Regions from separate parts of the Staphylococcus sp. FSL K6-0223 genome, predicted to be linked through region 2. Evidence: a T-box and tRNA genes for the amino acid it is inferred to sense, from the RefSeq annotation. Region 2 holds a T-box; the other holds one or more tRNA genes.
The links. The T-box of region 2 lies ahead of serS (serine--tRNA ligase). A T-box ahead of a tRNA ligase gene usually reads a tRNA of that ligase, here a tRNA-Ser.

Region 1: it has a tRNA-Ser gene. The T-box ahead of serS (serine--tRNA ligase) is inferred to sense a tRNA for this amino acid. The anticodon was not compared.

Annotation. Positions count from the first base shown of each region.
Region 1 covers NZ_JBBOYX010000001.1:957,138-964,174, reverse strand. Annotated here, with positions in the region: gene MHI13_RS04905 (alpha/beta hydrolase family protein) at 1-12, opposite strand, end outside; gene ytkD (RNA deprotection pyrophosphohydrolase) at 1-466, opposite strand, end outside; gene yidD (membrane protein insertion efficiency factor YidD) at 534-779, shown strand; gene menC (o-succinylbenzoate synthase) at 770-1,777, opposite strand; gene menE (o-succinylbenzoate--CoA ligase) at 1,778-3,172, opposite strand; tRNA gene MHI13_RS04880 (tRNA-Ser) at 3,372-3,462, opposite strand; tRNA gene MHI13_RS04875 (tRNA-Glu) at 3,513-3,584, opposite strand; tRNA gene MHI13_RS04870 (tRNA-Asn) at 3,586-3,660, opposite strand; tRNA gene MHI13_RS04865 (tRNA-Gly) at 3,673-3,746, opposite strand; tRNA gene MHI13_RS04860 (tRNA-His) at 3,760-3,835, opposite strand; tRNA gene MHI13_RS04855 (tRNA-Phe) at 3,847-3,919, opposite strand; tRNA gene MHI13_RS04850 (tRNA-Asp) at 3,941-4,016, opposite strand; tRNA gene MHI13_RS04845 (tRNA-Met) at 4,031-4,104, opposite strand; gene MHI13_RS04840 (RBBP9/YdeN family alpha/beta hydrolase) at 4,429-4,989, opposite strand; gene hemY (protoporphyrinogen oxidase) at 5,094-6,488, opposite strand; gene hemH (ferrochelatase) at 6,506-7,037, opposite strand, start outside.
Region 2 covers NZ_JBBOYX010000001.1:5,973-13,009, reverse strand. Annotated here, with positions in the region: gene MHI13_RS00050 (AzlD domain-containing protein) at 1-206, opposite strand, end outside; gene MHI13_RS00045 (AzlC family ABC transporter permease) at 203-898, opposite strand; gene serS (serine--tRNA ligase) at 1,185-2,468, opposite strand; T-box leader at 2,545-2,748, opposite strand; gene MHI13_RS00035 (NAD(P)H-hydrate dehydratase) at 3,019-3,831, shown strand; gene gyrA (DNA gyrase subunit A) at 3,880-6,534, opposite strand; gene gyrB (DNA topoisomerase (ATP-hydrolyzing) subunit B) at 6,576-7,037, opposite strand, start outside.

The DNA.
Region 1 (7,037 bases), 950 kb from region 2:
TGTAATACCCAAGATCTTTCACCCTTTCTAAACATTTTAAAATTGCTTCATCTTTAATTAAATAACTTTTTTGGTGCTCAGGAATCTCATTAACTAGATGAAATAATATAGGACCTTCTGTTTCCAAATAATCATGTTTATGTTCAATTGATTTCACTTTAATCACGTACACATCTTTTTTAAAAAGTGACTTATCAAAGGTATGAACTTGATATTGCGCGATATAATATAAGGCTTCTACCTTTCCACCTGTTTCTTCATAAAGTTCTCTAGCAATCGCTTGTTGACTAGTTTCATTAATTTCAACTTTACCTCCAGGGAACTCGATACCTCTTTTAGAGTGTTTAGTGAATAATAATTGATTTTGAAATATCGGAATAGCTAAAACGTGGTTTCCATTCGGTATATCGTTATCAGTTTTATATTGCATCGTGACTCGTCTATCATCTTGATCGATAAACTCCATATCACTCATCCCCCTCTTAAATATGATAAAATTATTTAATAATCAAATGTCTATAGGAGGTTTATTTATGCTTAAAAAATTATTTCTAAGCATCATTCGTATTTATCAGCGTTTCATCTCCCCTATGACACCACCAACATGTCGATTCTATCCTACTTGTTCTGAATATACTAAAGAAGCTATAGAAGTATATGGCGCATTTAAAGGTGGCTATATGGGAGTAAAACGTATTTTAAAATGCCATCCATTTCATGAAGGTGGATTTGATCCCGTACCTTTAAAAAAAGACAAACATACACATCATCATTCATAAACAGATAATGCATTTATATTAACTTTAGGGGGATTGAAATATATCAATCCTTCTTTTAATTTGCCTATGCCTTGTGTAAAGTCTGTTTCAAAATAATATCCATCTGGAGTAATATCTCCTGGATAAGACCCTTCTTTTGCTAATAAAGCAGTAAAATATCGACTAAGTCCATATTCATACATCCCACCAACGATCACTTTAATATCTTTCTCTTTTAATAAGTGAATGAGTTCTAGCGCTCTATCTATTCCTCCCAGTCTAAATGGTTTAACCACAACCGCAGTTATAGGATATTGATGAATAATTTTCAAAATTGATTGTACATCCGTTGCTTTTTCATCAATAGCAATAGCAGGATAATGCGTAACATCTATATAGCTTAAATCATTTAAATCTTTAAATGGTTCTTCAACGTATAGAAGATTGTGTTGATCAATCTCTTTTAATAATTGAAATTGTGACATATCCAGTGATTCATTTGCATCGAGTGCAAGACTAAATTCAAATGGAAGTTCATTGCGTAGCTTTTTTATATCGTTAATGAGATGAGAACTCCATTTTAATTTAATACGTGCTGGCTTTGTGTCTTTAAGTGTTTGTAATTGTGAAGAAGATAAACCACTTACTGTTGCCCCATATTCAACGTTAAAGCACGGTTGTGAATAAAACATCTGATAAACCGCCATCACAACAGTACATCTAGTAGCTGGATAACTATCTAATACATCAAGATAAGGTAACCAGTCACTAAATGTATTGAATGATTGATTTAAAATCTTTTTTGACCATTGTTGTATTCGTATTTTTACTGTCTCAATTGTTTCAGTATCATACCAATCCGTTTCAAATGCATTACATTCACCAAAATAATTTTTCCCTTCATCAGAAATAAATCGTACTATGAGTGCTTTACGATGTGTCATTTCGACTTTAGGCGTCGTAATCGGAGAATGAAACGGCGCGGTATAGTAATAAAATTGTATATCAATGATTTTCATTTAATGATCCTCAGTTCCAACTTTATTACGTTGTAATTTTCCAGTAGAAGTATAAGGTAATGCATTGACGTGTTGATATATCTTAGGAACTTTATATTTTGCTAAATGTTCTTGTAAAAAATTTATAAGATCATTAACCTCAATTGTTTCACTTGCGACATAGTAAAGCGCTGGAATCTGACCCCAAGTCTCATCTTCTTTAGGTACACATACTGCATCTATAATTCCATTGAATGTTTTAGCTACTGTTTCAATTTCATAAGGATAGATATTTTCTCCACCACTAATAATAAGGTCTTTACGTCGATCATAAACCATTACAAAACCATCACTGTCTATTTCTGCAATATCTCCTGTTTTAAAGAAACCATCTTCAAATGTGTTATCCAAATCTTTAGGATACAAATATCCGTTCATTACATTGTCGCCTTTGATAAGTAATTCACCATGTCCCTCTTCATTAGGTTGTTTAATACATACTTCAACATTATCACTTGGTTTACCTACTGTATCATATCGTTTAGCTAACATATCTGGCGAAGCGGTTAGGAACTGCGAACATGTTTCTGTCATTCCAAAAGAATTATAAATAGGTAATTGATAACTCAATGCCTGTTGTATGAGCGTGGATGATAATTTAGCACCCCCAAGTAATATTTTTTCAATTGAGTATGGTTTATTTAAACCAGCATCCATTAGCCACTTTAACGTTTGTGGCACAAGTGACACATGTGTAGGATATTCGTTTTTAATAATAGTCAACATATCTTCAGTATTATATTTATTTAATAAACGTACAGTAAATCCTTCAATCACAGCACGTAAAATCACGCTAAGTCCTGAAATATGATAAATTGGAAGAACCGATAACCATGTCGTTTGTTGATCAAATCCTAGACTTTCTTTACAACCTAATGCACTTGCATAGTGATTTTTAAATGTTTGAGGTACTGCTTTTTGGGGTCCTGTCGTCCCTGATGTAAACATAATAGATGCAATACGATGAATATCAAATTGTTTATGATTAGGCGTATCAGGATAATCATTGAGTTGATTAAATGAGAGAACTTGATGTGAAGATAAATCGAACTCTTTTGTAGTTAAAATAAGTTGAACATTCACTGAGTTCATTTGATTGGTCATTTCAGTTGTTGTTAATCGTGTATTGATCATTGCAATTTCAATTTGCGCTAACCAACATGCGTGCACTAAAATAACAGAATCAATATCGTTTCCAATATATAGTCCTACCCTACTTTCATTTAAAGATAATAATTTCTTTGAAAGCTGATACGCTGCAGAATATAATTGATTATATGTTAATGTATACTGACCATCTGTAACCGCGATTTTGTTTTTGTTTTTTATACTTTGCTCTTTTAACCAAAATTCCAAAATTCATTCCTCCAATAGTTATACACTCTATATTATAACGATTTTTAAATGACTTAACAGGACTCATGTTTGAATTTATTTTGTGATTGTTTTATTTTTAAAAAGATATTATCCATTTTAAGATAAATATAGTTGAATACTTGATATATCATATCTATAAAAAACTCAGAATGGAAAATAACCATTCTGAGCTACTGTACGGAGAGTAAGGGATTCGAACCCTTGAGACGCGATAAAGCGCCTACACACTTTCCAGGCGTGCTCCTTCAGCCAGACTCGGACAACTCTCCTCTATTCAATTAAATAAAAAAACAGAAGCGATGTTTCACTTCTGTTTATATGACTCCTACGGGACTCGAACCCGTGTTACCGCCGTGAAAGGGCGGTGTCTTAACCGCTTGACCAAGGAGCCATGGCTCCGCAGGTAGGATTCGAACCTACGACCGATCGGTTAACAGCCGATAGCTCTACCACTGAGCTACTGCGGAATAATTAAATTATGGAGCGGGTGATGGGAATCGAACCCACAACATCAGCTTGGAAGGCTGAGGTTTTGCCATTAAACTACACCCGCTTAATAACGATTATGGGGCGGTTGATGGGAATCGAACCCACGAGTGTCGGAACCACAATCCGATGCGTTAACCACTTCGCCACAACCGCCAAAGTGTAAATGGTTCAGGACAGAGTCGAACTGCCGACACATGGAGCTTCAATCCATTGCTCTACCAACTGAGCTACTGAACCTTAATCATAAGTCAAAAGTAATGGCGGTCTCGACGGGAATCGAACCCGCGATCTCCTGCGTGACAGGCAGGCGTGTTAACCGCTACACTACGAGACCTATAAAATTATGTATTGCGGGAGGCGGATTTGAACCACCGACCTTCGGGTTATGAGCCCGACGAGCTACCGAACTGCTCCATCCCGCGCCAATATTATTAGCACTTCAAATGAGTACTTAATTAATATATCATTTAAGTCACTGTAATGTCAACACTTTTTTTAAATAATTTTTACAATACGTTAATTATAAATTTAAATAATTATGAGATAATTATTTTTTAATTAGTGCTTTTTTCAATACTTTATTAGTATATATATTAAAACCTATATAGTCAATAAAAATTATAAATTAATTTGTGTAAAAAAACGCTACACTTAAAAAATTTTATTTTATGGGGATAATTTGGGTATAAAATCTCATAATTATTATTACTCTTTATATTACTATTTGATACTTTCCCGCTCTAACATTATTGTGTCATATATTTTTGCATTTTTTCTTGTAATTCACTGAAAGAAACAAAGCCTTCTTCTTCTAGGAAGTGCCCTCCTTCTTCAACAATTCGAATTGATCCTCCTAAAGCTTGTAATAACTTTTCAGTTTCTTTATAAGATACATGTTCATCATCTTTTGAAGCGAGACCGTGAAAGTGTTTCACCTTTTTCTTAACTTCATCATAATCAATGGTAATATGATCTAAATTAACAGATTCATCGATGTCTTGAGCATCTTCTTTAAATCCAGCAATACTAAAAAAGCCTTCTATTGGACGTTTTAAATCTAATTGTTCAATAAATTTCAAAGCAGCGATTGAACCATAGCCATGTGTTACAACATACGTATCGGGATGATTGATTTTAATTTGTTGTTTCATAGCCTTTAGCCACATATCTAATTTTTTGTTATCCGCTTTATCTAAATTAAACAATTGTACATTATATCCTTCGAGTGCTAAGTTATGTTTTAACCATTGATACCAATGATTTTGTGCATTTCCTATTTGTGAATGAACAATAATTACATCTGTCATTTTTTATTCCCCTTTTCTTCTTAATAATGACTATTTATTTTAAAATAAAGCACTTTAAAGAGACAAATGTAACCTCTAAAAAGTGCCTATTTACTATGCTTTATTTATAACTCGTCTATTAATTCTTCAACAGCATTTTTGCCTTGTTGAATACAATCAGGTAAACCTACCGCTTCAAAAGGTGCACCGGTAATGCGTAACCCGTTATATTGACGTTTTACATGATTTTGTATATTTCGAATTTGAGTCATATGACCGATATGATACTGTGGCATACTTTTTGGTAATCGATTCACTATGGTAAAATCTGGATCACCTTTAAACGTCATCATTTTACTTAAATCTCGACGTGCGATATTTACAATTTCTTCATCAGTATGGTCATCTACAACCGTATCGCCCGGTTTTCCTACATACGCACGTAATAATACTTTACCTTTTGGTGTGGTAAATGGCCACTTTTTAGTCGTCCAAGTACATGCAGTAATATCTGTATGACTGGTTCTTGCAATGACAAATCCAGTACCATTATAGCTATTTTCGATATTTTTCTCATCAAATGCAAATACAACCGTTGCAACTGTAGTAGAATCCATAGTATTAAAGTATTTAAATGCTGAATCATGATTAAACCATTTCATAAACGTTTGATGCGGTGTCGTAACAAGTAAACCATCAAACGTCTTTCGACTATTATGTGTAACAATCTCATAATTATCATTATGAATATGAATATCTTCTACTGGTGTATTATATTTGATGTGTACACCTTTTTGTTCAACATTTTTAGCTAGTGCTTCAATAAATGAACTTAGCCCATGTCTAAATTGTTTGAATTGTCCTTTAGGAGCACCTGGATAAAGCTGACGTTTTCTTGTACGTTCGCGTTTTTCATCTTTCATTCCTTTAATTAAACTACCATATGATTCTTCTTTATACTTGAAATTAGGAAATGTACTCATCAAACTTAATTGATCAATATCTGTTCCATAAATTCCTCCCATAAGGGGCTCAATCAAATTTTCCAGCATTTCGTTTCCTAAACGTTTTCTGAAGAATTCACCAACCGAAATATCATTTTCTATTTTAATAGGCGGAATAACTAAATCTAATCCTGCTCTTAATTTTCCTAAAGGGGAAATTAAACGTGTTTTTAAGAAAGGTTTAATATCTGTTGGAATTCCCATAATTGATCCGCCTGGAATAGGATACAATTGGTTCTTAGCAAAAATATAGGATTGTCCTGTTTGATTCGTAATTAAATCATCTTCAAGACCTATATCTTTTGCTAAATCTGTCATGATCGTTTTTCGACCTAAGTAGGATTCTGGACCAAGTTCAATAGTATAACCATCGCGTCGATAAGTTTGAATTTTACCTCCAGGTCTTGAAGTTGCTTCAAAAATAGTTACATCTATGTCTTCATTGTAATGTTTAAAATAATATGCACTGGCTAGACCTGTAATGCCAGCACCTATAATTGCAACTTTTTTACTCACAACATGTCCCTTCCTTTTTAAAAAACTGTTTTAATTTCGTCGACAATCGCACCTATAAATAACGGATTTGTATTAGGCATTTCTGGTCGATAGTAATTAGCACCAATGTCATCGCAAACAACTTTACACTCATAATCATTATCGTAAAGTACTTCAAGATGTTCACAAACAAATCCAACTGGTGTATAAATAAAGTTTTTATAATGATGTTCATTGTATAATTCCCTTGTTAAATCTTGTACATCAGGTCCTAACCAAGGCGTACCTGTATTACCCTCTGACTGCCAACCTTGCGCTACATGTTTAATATTTGTAGAAGCTTCTAAACGATCCATAGTATCTTTAATTTCATTAGGATAAGGATCATTATTACGTTCTATTAATCCTTTAGGTAAACTGTGCGCAGACACGATTAAAATTGTTTCATCATGTTCTTCTTCTGGAATTTCAGCTAATGTTTCATTTACTTTATTTGTCCAGTATTCAATAAATTTAGATTGTTGATAATAACGTTCAACATGATGTAGTTGTATACCATATTTATCCGCT
Region 2 (7,037 bases):
TCAAAGCCCTGCATGCCTTTATGTTGAACGATAAAACTATCAATAACTAACGCAGTGAATAATGAAATCGGAATAAATGACAGCCATTTGATGACTGTTTCTGACAGTTGAATACGTGAAATCATTAAAAAAGGTACGACACGTACAATTAATGTCACTAATCCACATAAAACGATGAGTAAAAGCATATGTCCAGTTATCGTCATCGATCCATCACCACCCCAAGTGTTGCAGCACAAATTGATGTAACAAGAATAGCCACATAAGAGGGCATCAACCAACTTAAAATGAACATCATTACAATAACGAACGCAATTAATACGATATATATACTTATTTTGGAACGTGTAATCGTTTCAAATTGAGCCATAGCCAAGAAAATAAACATAGCTGTAATCGCAAAGTCTAACCCTAACATTTCAGGATGAGAGATGTATTTCCCAAAGATTGCCCCTAACACACAAGCCATTGCCCAAAATGAATAAGCAGTAATATTTAATCCATGTAACCATCGGTCATTAATTGTTTCCCCTTTTAAGTGTGGCGTTATAGCAACCCCAAAGGTCTCGTCAGTAAGAAGAGAAGACAAAGCTAAACGATTCCATATACCATAATCTTTATAATTAGGTGATAATGTCATAGACAATAAAAAGAAGCGGGAATTCACAATTAACGTTGTTAACACGATGGCTGATATAGGTGTACCAGTAATAACTAAAGCACAAATAATAAATTGTGCTGCGCCTGCATAAACCAATAAACATAACAGAAGAATTTCTAGAACACTAAAATCCTGAGAAGCTGCCACGATGCCAAATGATAGTCCTATACCGATGTATCCTAGTAGTGTTGGAATACATTCTTTGACTCCTTGTTGAAATGTTACATGTGACGTCATGTTAGCTCCCCCTTTATATATGTATTTTCAAATTGACTATATATTTTAATTAAATTCAGTCTAATATAATCTAATAGACGCTTCAATATCTTTAGACGTCCGTTTGAGTGAGGTTAGAGAGAAGGGCGTTTAGAAATATTGATACTTCAATGTTTTAAAAATATCAGAAATTTTCGATATTTTTAAATTTACCTTTCTCAGGGCAGTCTTATTTAATATAAAAATAAATAAAGCGATAGAGGACTATGTCACTCTATCACTTTATGAGTTGAATTCTATTTAATGATTAGTTGACTGGACGAATTTCTGTTTTGCCGCCCATAAATGGTACAAGTGCTTCTGGAATTGTAATTGAACCATCTTCGTTTTGGTAGTTTTCTACGATAGCAGCAAATGTACGACCTACTGCAAGTCCACTACCATTTAATGTGTGTACTAATTCTGGTTTAGAAGAAGCATCACGTTTGAAACGAATGTTAGCACGACGAGCTTGGAAATCAGTACAGTTTGAGCAAGAACTAATTTCTTTGTAGTCATTGTAACTTGGTAACCATACTTCTAAGTCATATGTTTTACTTGCGCTGAAACCAATATCTCCAGTACATAAGATCACGCGACGATATGGTAATTTTAATTCTTCTAAAATTGCTTCGGCATTTTGAGTCATATCTTCTAATGCATCCCAAGAATCTTCAGGTTTTTCAAAACGCACCATTTCAACTTTATCGAATTGATGTAAACGAATTAAACCTCTTGTATCTCTACCAGCTGATCCCGCTTCACTACGGAAACATGCAGTTTGACCAGTGAATTTTTCTGGTAACACACCAGGTTGGATAATTTCATTTCTATAGAAGTTTGTTAATGGCACTTCTGCAGTTGGAATTGTATATAAGCCTTCTTTTTCAACTTTGAATAAATCTTCTTCAAATTTAGGTAATTGGCCTGTACCAAACATTGTATCTGCATTTACCAATTGAGGTGTCATCATTTCTGTATAACCATGTTGTGTTGTATGTTTTGTTAACATATAGTTCATTAATGCACGTTCTAATAAAGCACCATCTTTAGTTAAATAAACGAAGCGCGCACCTGATACTTTTGCAGCACGTTCGAAATCAGCCATTTTTAATTCTTCTACTAAATCCCAGTGCGCTTTTGGTTCAAAATCAAATTCACGAGGTGTACCCCATTTTTTTAATTCAACATTTTCAGTGTCGTCAGCACCTTGTGGTACATCATCTGCAATTAAGTTTGGAATACGAATTAAGATATCACGAATTTTGTTATCTACTTCATTTAATTTTGCATCATTTTCTTTAATTTCATCGCCTAATTCACGCATTTCTTTAATGACGTCATCCGCATCTTCTTTGTTACGTTTTTTTTCAGCGATTTGATCACTTACTTTGTTACGACGTGCTTTCATTTCTTCTGTTTTACCAATTAAATCACGACGTTGATTATCTAATTCTAATACTTCATCAACAACCTTTGAATCATCTCCTCGTAATTCAATTTTGCTCTTAACTTTGTCCGTTTCGTCTCTGAACTGCTTGATGTCTAACATATAATATTCATCCTTCCAAAAAAATTTATATTGAGTGACCATAGCGATTTAAAATAAAAAAAGACCACGTCCCCATACAAGGGACGTGGTCTACGCGTTGCCACCCTATTTAACAATTTAATTAAATAAACTAAATTGCACTCCACTATCGATAACGGTTAAAACCGATTGTTCAATATAAGTAGGTAGATTCGCATAAAAATTAATTACTTGTTTACACTAACCACAAGCTCTCTGAAATTAATACCCTTATGTTACTTAGCCTACGAACAATACTTTATTAACTTAATTTTAATATAGCAAAGTCATATATAATTTTCAAGCAGTTCCCTCAACCAAATATAACAAACTACATACGTTAAAATTCTGTCAATTTTAGCATTTATAAATTTATTTAAAATAGTGTTGACGAAACGCTTAAGCAGGTATAATATTTTCTATTGTATTTAAAACGCACATGATATTTTCGCTTGTCTTAATAACTCATCATTTCATTGATTTAATATATAGAAGTTATGACTTTCGAATCTAAATAGGGAGGATTCATCATATGGAAACATTAACTAATGTGACAATTCCTAAACGTAATGACGAAACGCATAAAGGTGATTATGGAAAAATTCTTTTAATTGGTGGTAGTGCAAATTTAGGCGGAGCAATCATGTTAGCTGCCCGTGCATGTCTTTTTAGTGGAAGTGGTTTAATTACTGTAGCCACACATCCTACTAATCATGCAGCCATTCATTCACGTTGTCCTGAAGCAATGGTAATAGATATTAATGATACTAAAATGTTAACAAAAATGATTGAGAATACAGATAGTATTTTAATTGGACCAGGTCTTGGCGTTGATTTTAAAGGAAATAATGCGATTACTTTCTTACTACAAAATATTCAACCCCACCAAAACTTAATTGTAGATGGTGATGCAATTACAATATTTTGTAAACTTAAACCTGATATTCCTACATGTCGTGTTATCTTTACACCACATCAAAAAGAATGGGAACGTCTAAGTGGTATTCCTATTGAAGAACAAACGTATGAAAGAAATAGAGAAGCTGTGGATAAATTAGGTGCTACTGTAGTACTAAAAAAACACGGTACAGAAATCTTCTTTAAAGATAAAGAATACAAATTATCAATTGGCACACCTGCAATGGCTACAGGTGGTATGGGTGATACATTAGCTGGTATGATTACAAGTTTTGTAGGTCAATTTGATAGCTTACAAGATGCCGTTACGAGCGCAACTTATATTCACAGTTATATTGGTGAAAAACTTTCTGAAAAAATGTACGTCGTGCCCCCTTCAAAATTAATTAATCAAATTCCTTATGTAATGAAAGAATTAGAAAGATAAATAATAAAAATAAGACTTCCCTATATGTGAGAAGTCTTATTTTTATATTTAATTCTGATCTGAATCATTCTCAATATCTTCATTTACACGATCCATGAAATCTTGTCTTACTTCGATGCGTTCATCATCTTCATCAGATTCAGTATGCAAAGCGTTACCAGGTGTCGTATCATCTATCACTTGTTCATTTGCACTTTCTGTAGTTTGGGCACTCGCATTTTCTGTTTGTTGTGCCGCTTCAGTCGCAGCTTCATCTTCAGTTTTATCAATGACTTTCGCAACGGTTGATACAGCTTGATTATCGCCTAATTTCATTAATCGCACACCTTGTGTGGCACGGCCATTTTGAGAAATATCTTCAACTTGTAGACGAATAATAATGCCACCATCCGTTACAATCATTAAATCTTCTTGACCACTTACCGTTGTAATACATACCACATTACCATTACGTTCTGTAATTTTAGCCGTTTTTATACCTTTACCACCACGATTAGATAAACGATATTCACTTACAGGTGTTCGTTTACCATAACCTTTTTCAGTAACGACTAGAACTTCATCTTCACTTTCAGCATAGGCTACGTCTAAACCTACGACTACGTCATTTTCTCTTAGAGAAATCCCTCTCACACCTGAAGCTGTACGACCTAGTGGGCGTAAACTATTTTCAGGGAATCGAATTAATGAGGCATGTGCTGTACCAAGTAAAATATCTTGTTTACCATCAGTAAGACGAACTGCAATCAATTCATCATCTTCTTTAAAGCCAATCGCAATTTTACCATTCTTATTAATATGAGAGAAATTGCTTAATGCAGAACGTTTAACAATACCTTTTTTAGTAGCAAAGACTAAGAAACTGTTCTCATCTTCTAAATCTCTTACGGCAATCATCGTACTAATCACTTCATCATTTTCAAGCTCAATCGCATTAATGACTGGAATACCTTTAGATTGACGAGATAATTCAGGTACTTCGTATCCTTTCAACTTATAAACACGGCCTTTATTCGTAAAGAATAAAACATTATCATGTGTACTTAATGTTACAAGTTGACTGACAAAGTCTTCTTCTAAGGTATTCATACCTTGTACACCTCGTCCACCTCTGTTTTGTGAACGATATGTAGATACAGGTAAACGTTTAATATAGTTGTTATGACTTAAAGTGATGACAATTTGTTCTTCAGGGATTAAGTCTTCATCTTCTAAGTGATCTAAACCACCCAATTGAATTTCAGTACGACGTTCGTCACCGAAACGTTCTTTAATTTCTGTAAGCTCATCACGAACAAGTTGAAGTAATACATCTTCATTTGCTAAGATCTCTTCTAATTCTGCAATATAACTTAATAATTCATTATACTCATTTTCAATTTTATCGCGCTCTAACCCAGTTAAACGACGTAAACGCATATCTAAAATGGCTTGAGCTTGACGTTCAGACAATTTAAAACGTTCTTGCAATGTTTCCATCGCCACTTTATCTGTGTCAGACTCACGAATAATAGAAATAATTTCATCAATATGATCCAGCGCAATTCTTAAACCTTCTAAGATATGTGCACGATCTTTCGCTTTTTTCAAATTGTATTCTGTACGACGACGTACAACTGTTTTTTGATGTTCTAAATATTCAACAAGCGCTTCTTTTAAGTTAATTAATTTAGGTCGACCATTCACAAGGGCAATCATATTTACACCAAATGATGTTTGTAATGGTGTATGTTTATATAAATTATTTAAAATAACATTTGCATTGGCATCTTTACGTACATCAATAACAACTCTTACCCCTGTACGTAAACTTGTTTCGTCACGAAGATCTGTGATACCTTCAATTCTTTTCTCACGCGCTAATTCTGCAATTTTCTCAATCATTCTTGCTTTATTCACTTGATATGGAATTTCAGTCACAACAATACGCTGACGACCACCGCCACGTTCTTCTATTGATGCACGTGCACGCATTTGAATTGATCCACGACCAGTTTCATAGGCACGTCTAATGCCACTTTTACCTAAAATTAAGCCAGAAGTTGGAAAATCAGGACCTTGAATATCTTCCATCAATTCTGAGATTGTGATATCAGGATTTTGACTTAAACGTAAGACTCCGTCAATGACTTCTGTTAAATTGTGTGGTGGAATATTTGTAGCCATACCAACCGCAATACCTGAAGCACCATTCACTAAAAGGTTAGGGAAACGAGAAGGTAAGACTTCGGGCTCTCTTTCTGTACCATCATAGTTATCTAAGAAATCAATAGTATCTTTATTGATATCACGTAACAGTTCTAATGTGATTTTGGTCATTTTTGCTTCGGTATAACGCATTGCCGCAGCACCGTCACCATCCATTGAACCAAAGTTACCTTGACCATCAACAAGAGGATAACGATAGCTAAAGGTTTGTGCCATTCTTACCATAGCATCATAAATTGAAGAGTCGCCGTGTGGATGATATTTCCCCATAACGTCCCCAACAATACGTGCTGATTTTTTATAAGGTTTGTCTGGAGTCATTCCTTGTTCATTTAGACCATATAAAATACGACGATGTACAGGTTTTAAACCATCACGTACATCTGGTAATGCACGTGAAACGATAACGCTCATCGCATAGTCTAAAAATGATTCGCGCATTTCGTTGGTTATATTTCTTTCATTAATTCTTGATTGTGGTAGAGAATCAGCCATCAAGATATCCTCCTTTTATAGTCAGTTCACATTAAGTTAAATTAGAAATCTAAATTAGCATAAACTGCATTATCTTCGATAAATTGTCTACGATTTTCAACAACGTCACCCATTAACATTTCAAATGTTTGATCCGCTTCTACTGCATCTTCAAGTTTTACTTGTAACATCATACGATTTTCAGGATTCATTGTTGTTTCCCATAATTGATCGGCATTCATTTCACCTAAACCTTTGTAACGAGAAATTTGCCATTTTGGAGTAGGATTTAGTTCAGCTTTTAATTTATCCAATTCACGATCGTTAAAGACGTAATATTTTTGTTTACCTTGTGTTAGCTTATACAATGGTGGTTGAGCGATGTATACATACCCAGCCTCAATTAATGGACGCATAAATCTGTAGAAGAATGTAAGTAATAATGTACGAATATGCGCACCATCTACATCAGCATCTGTCATGATAACAATCTTATGATAACGGGCTTTAGAAATATCAAATTC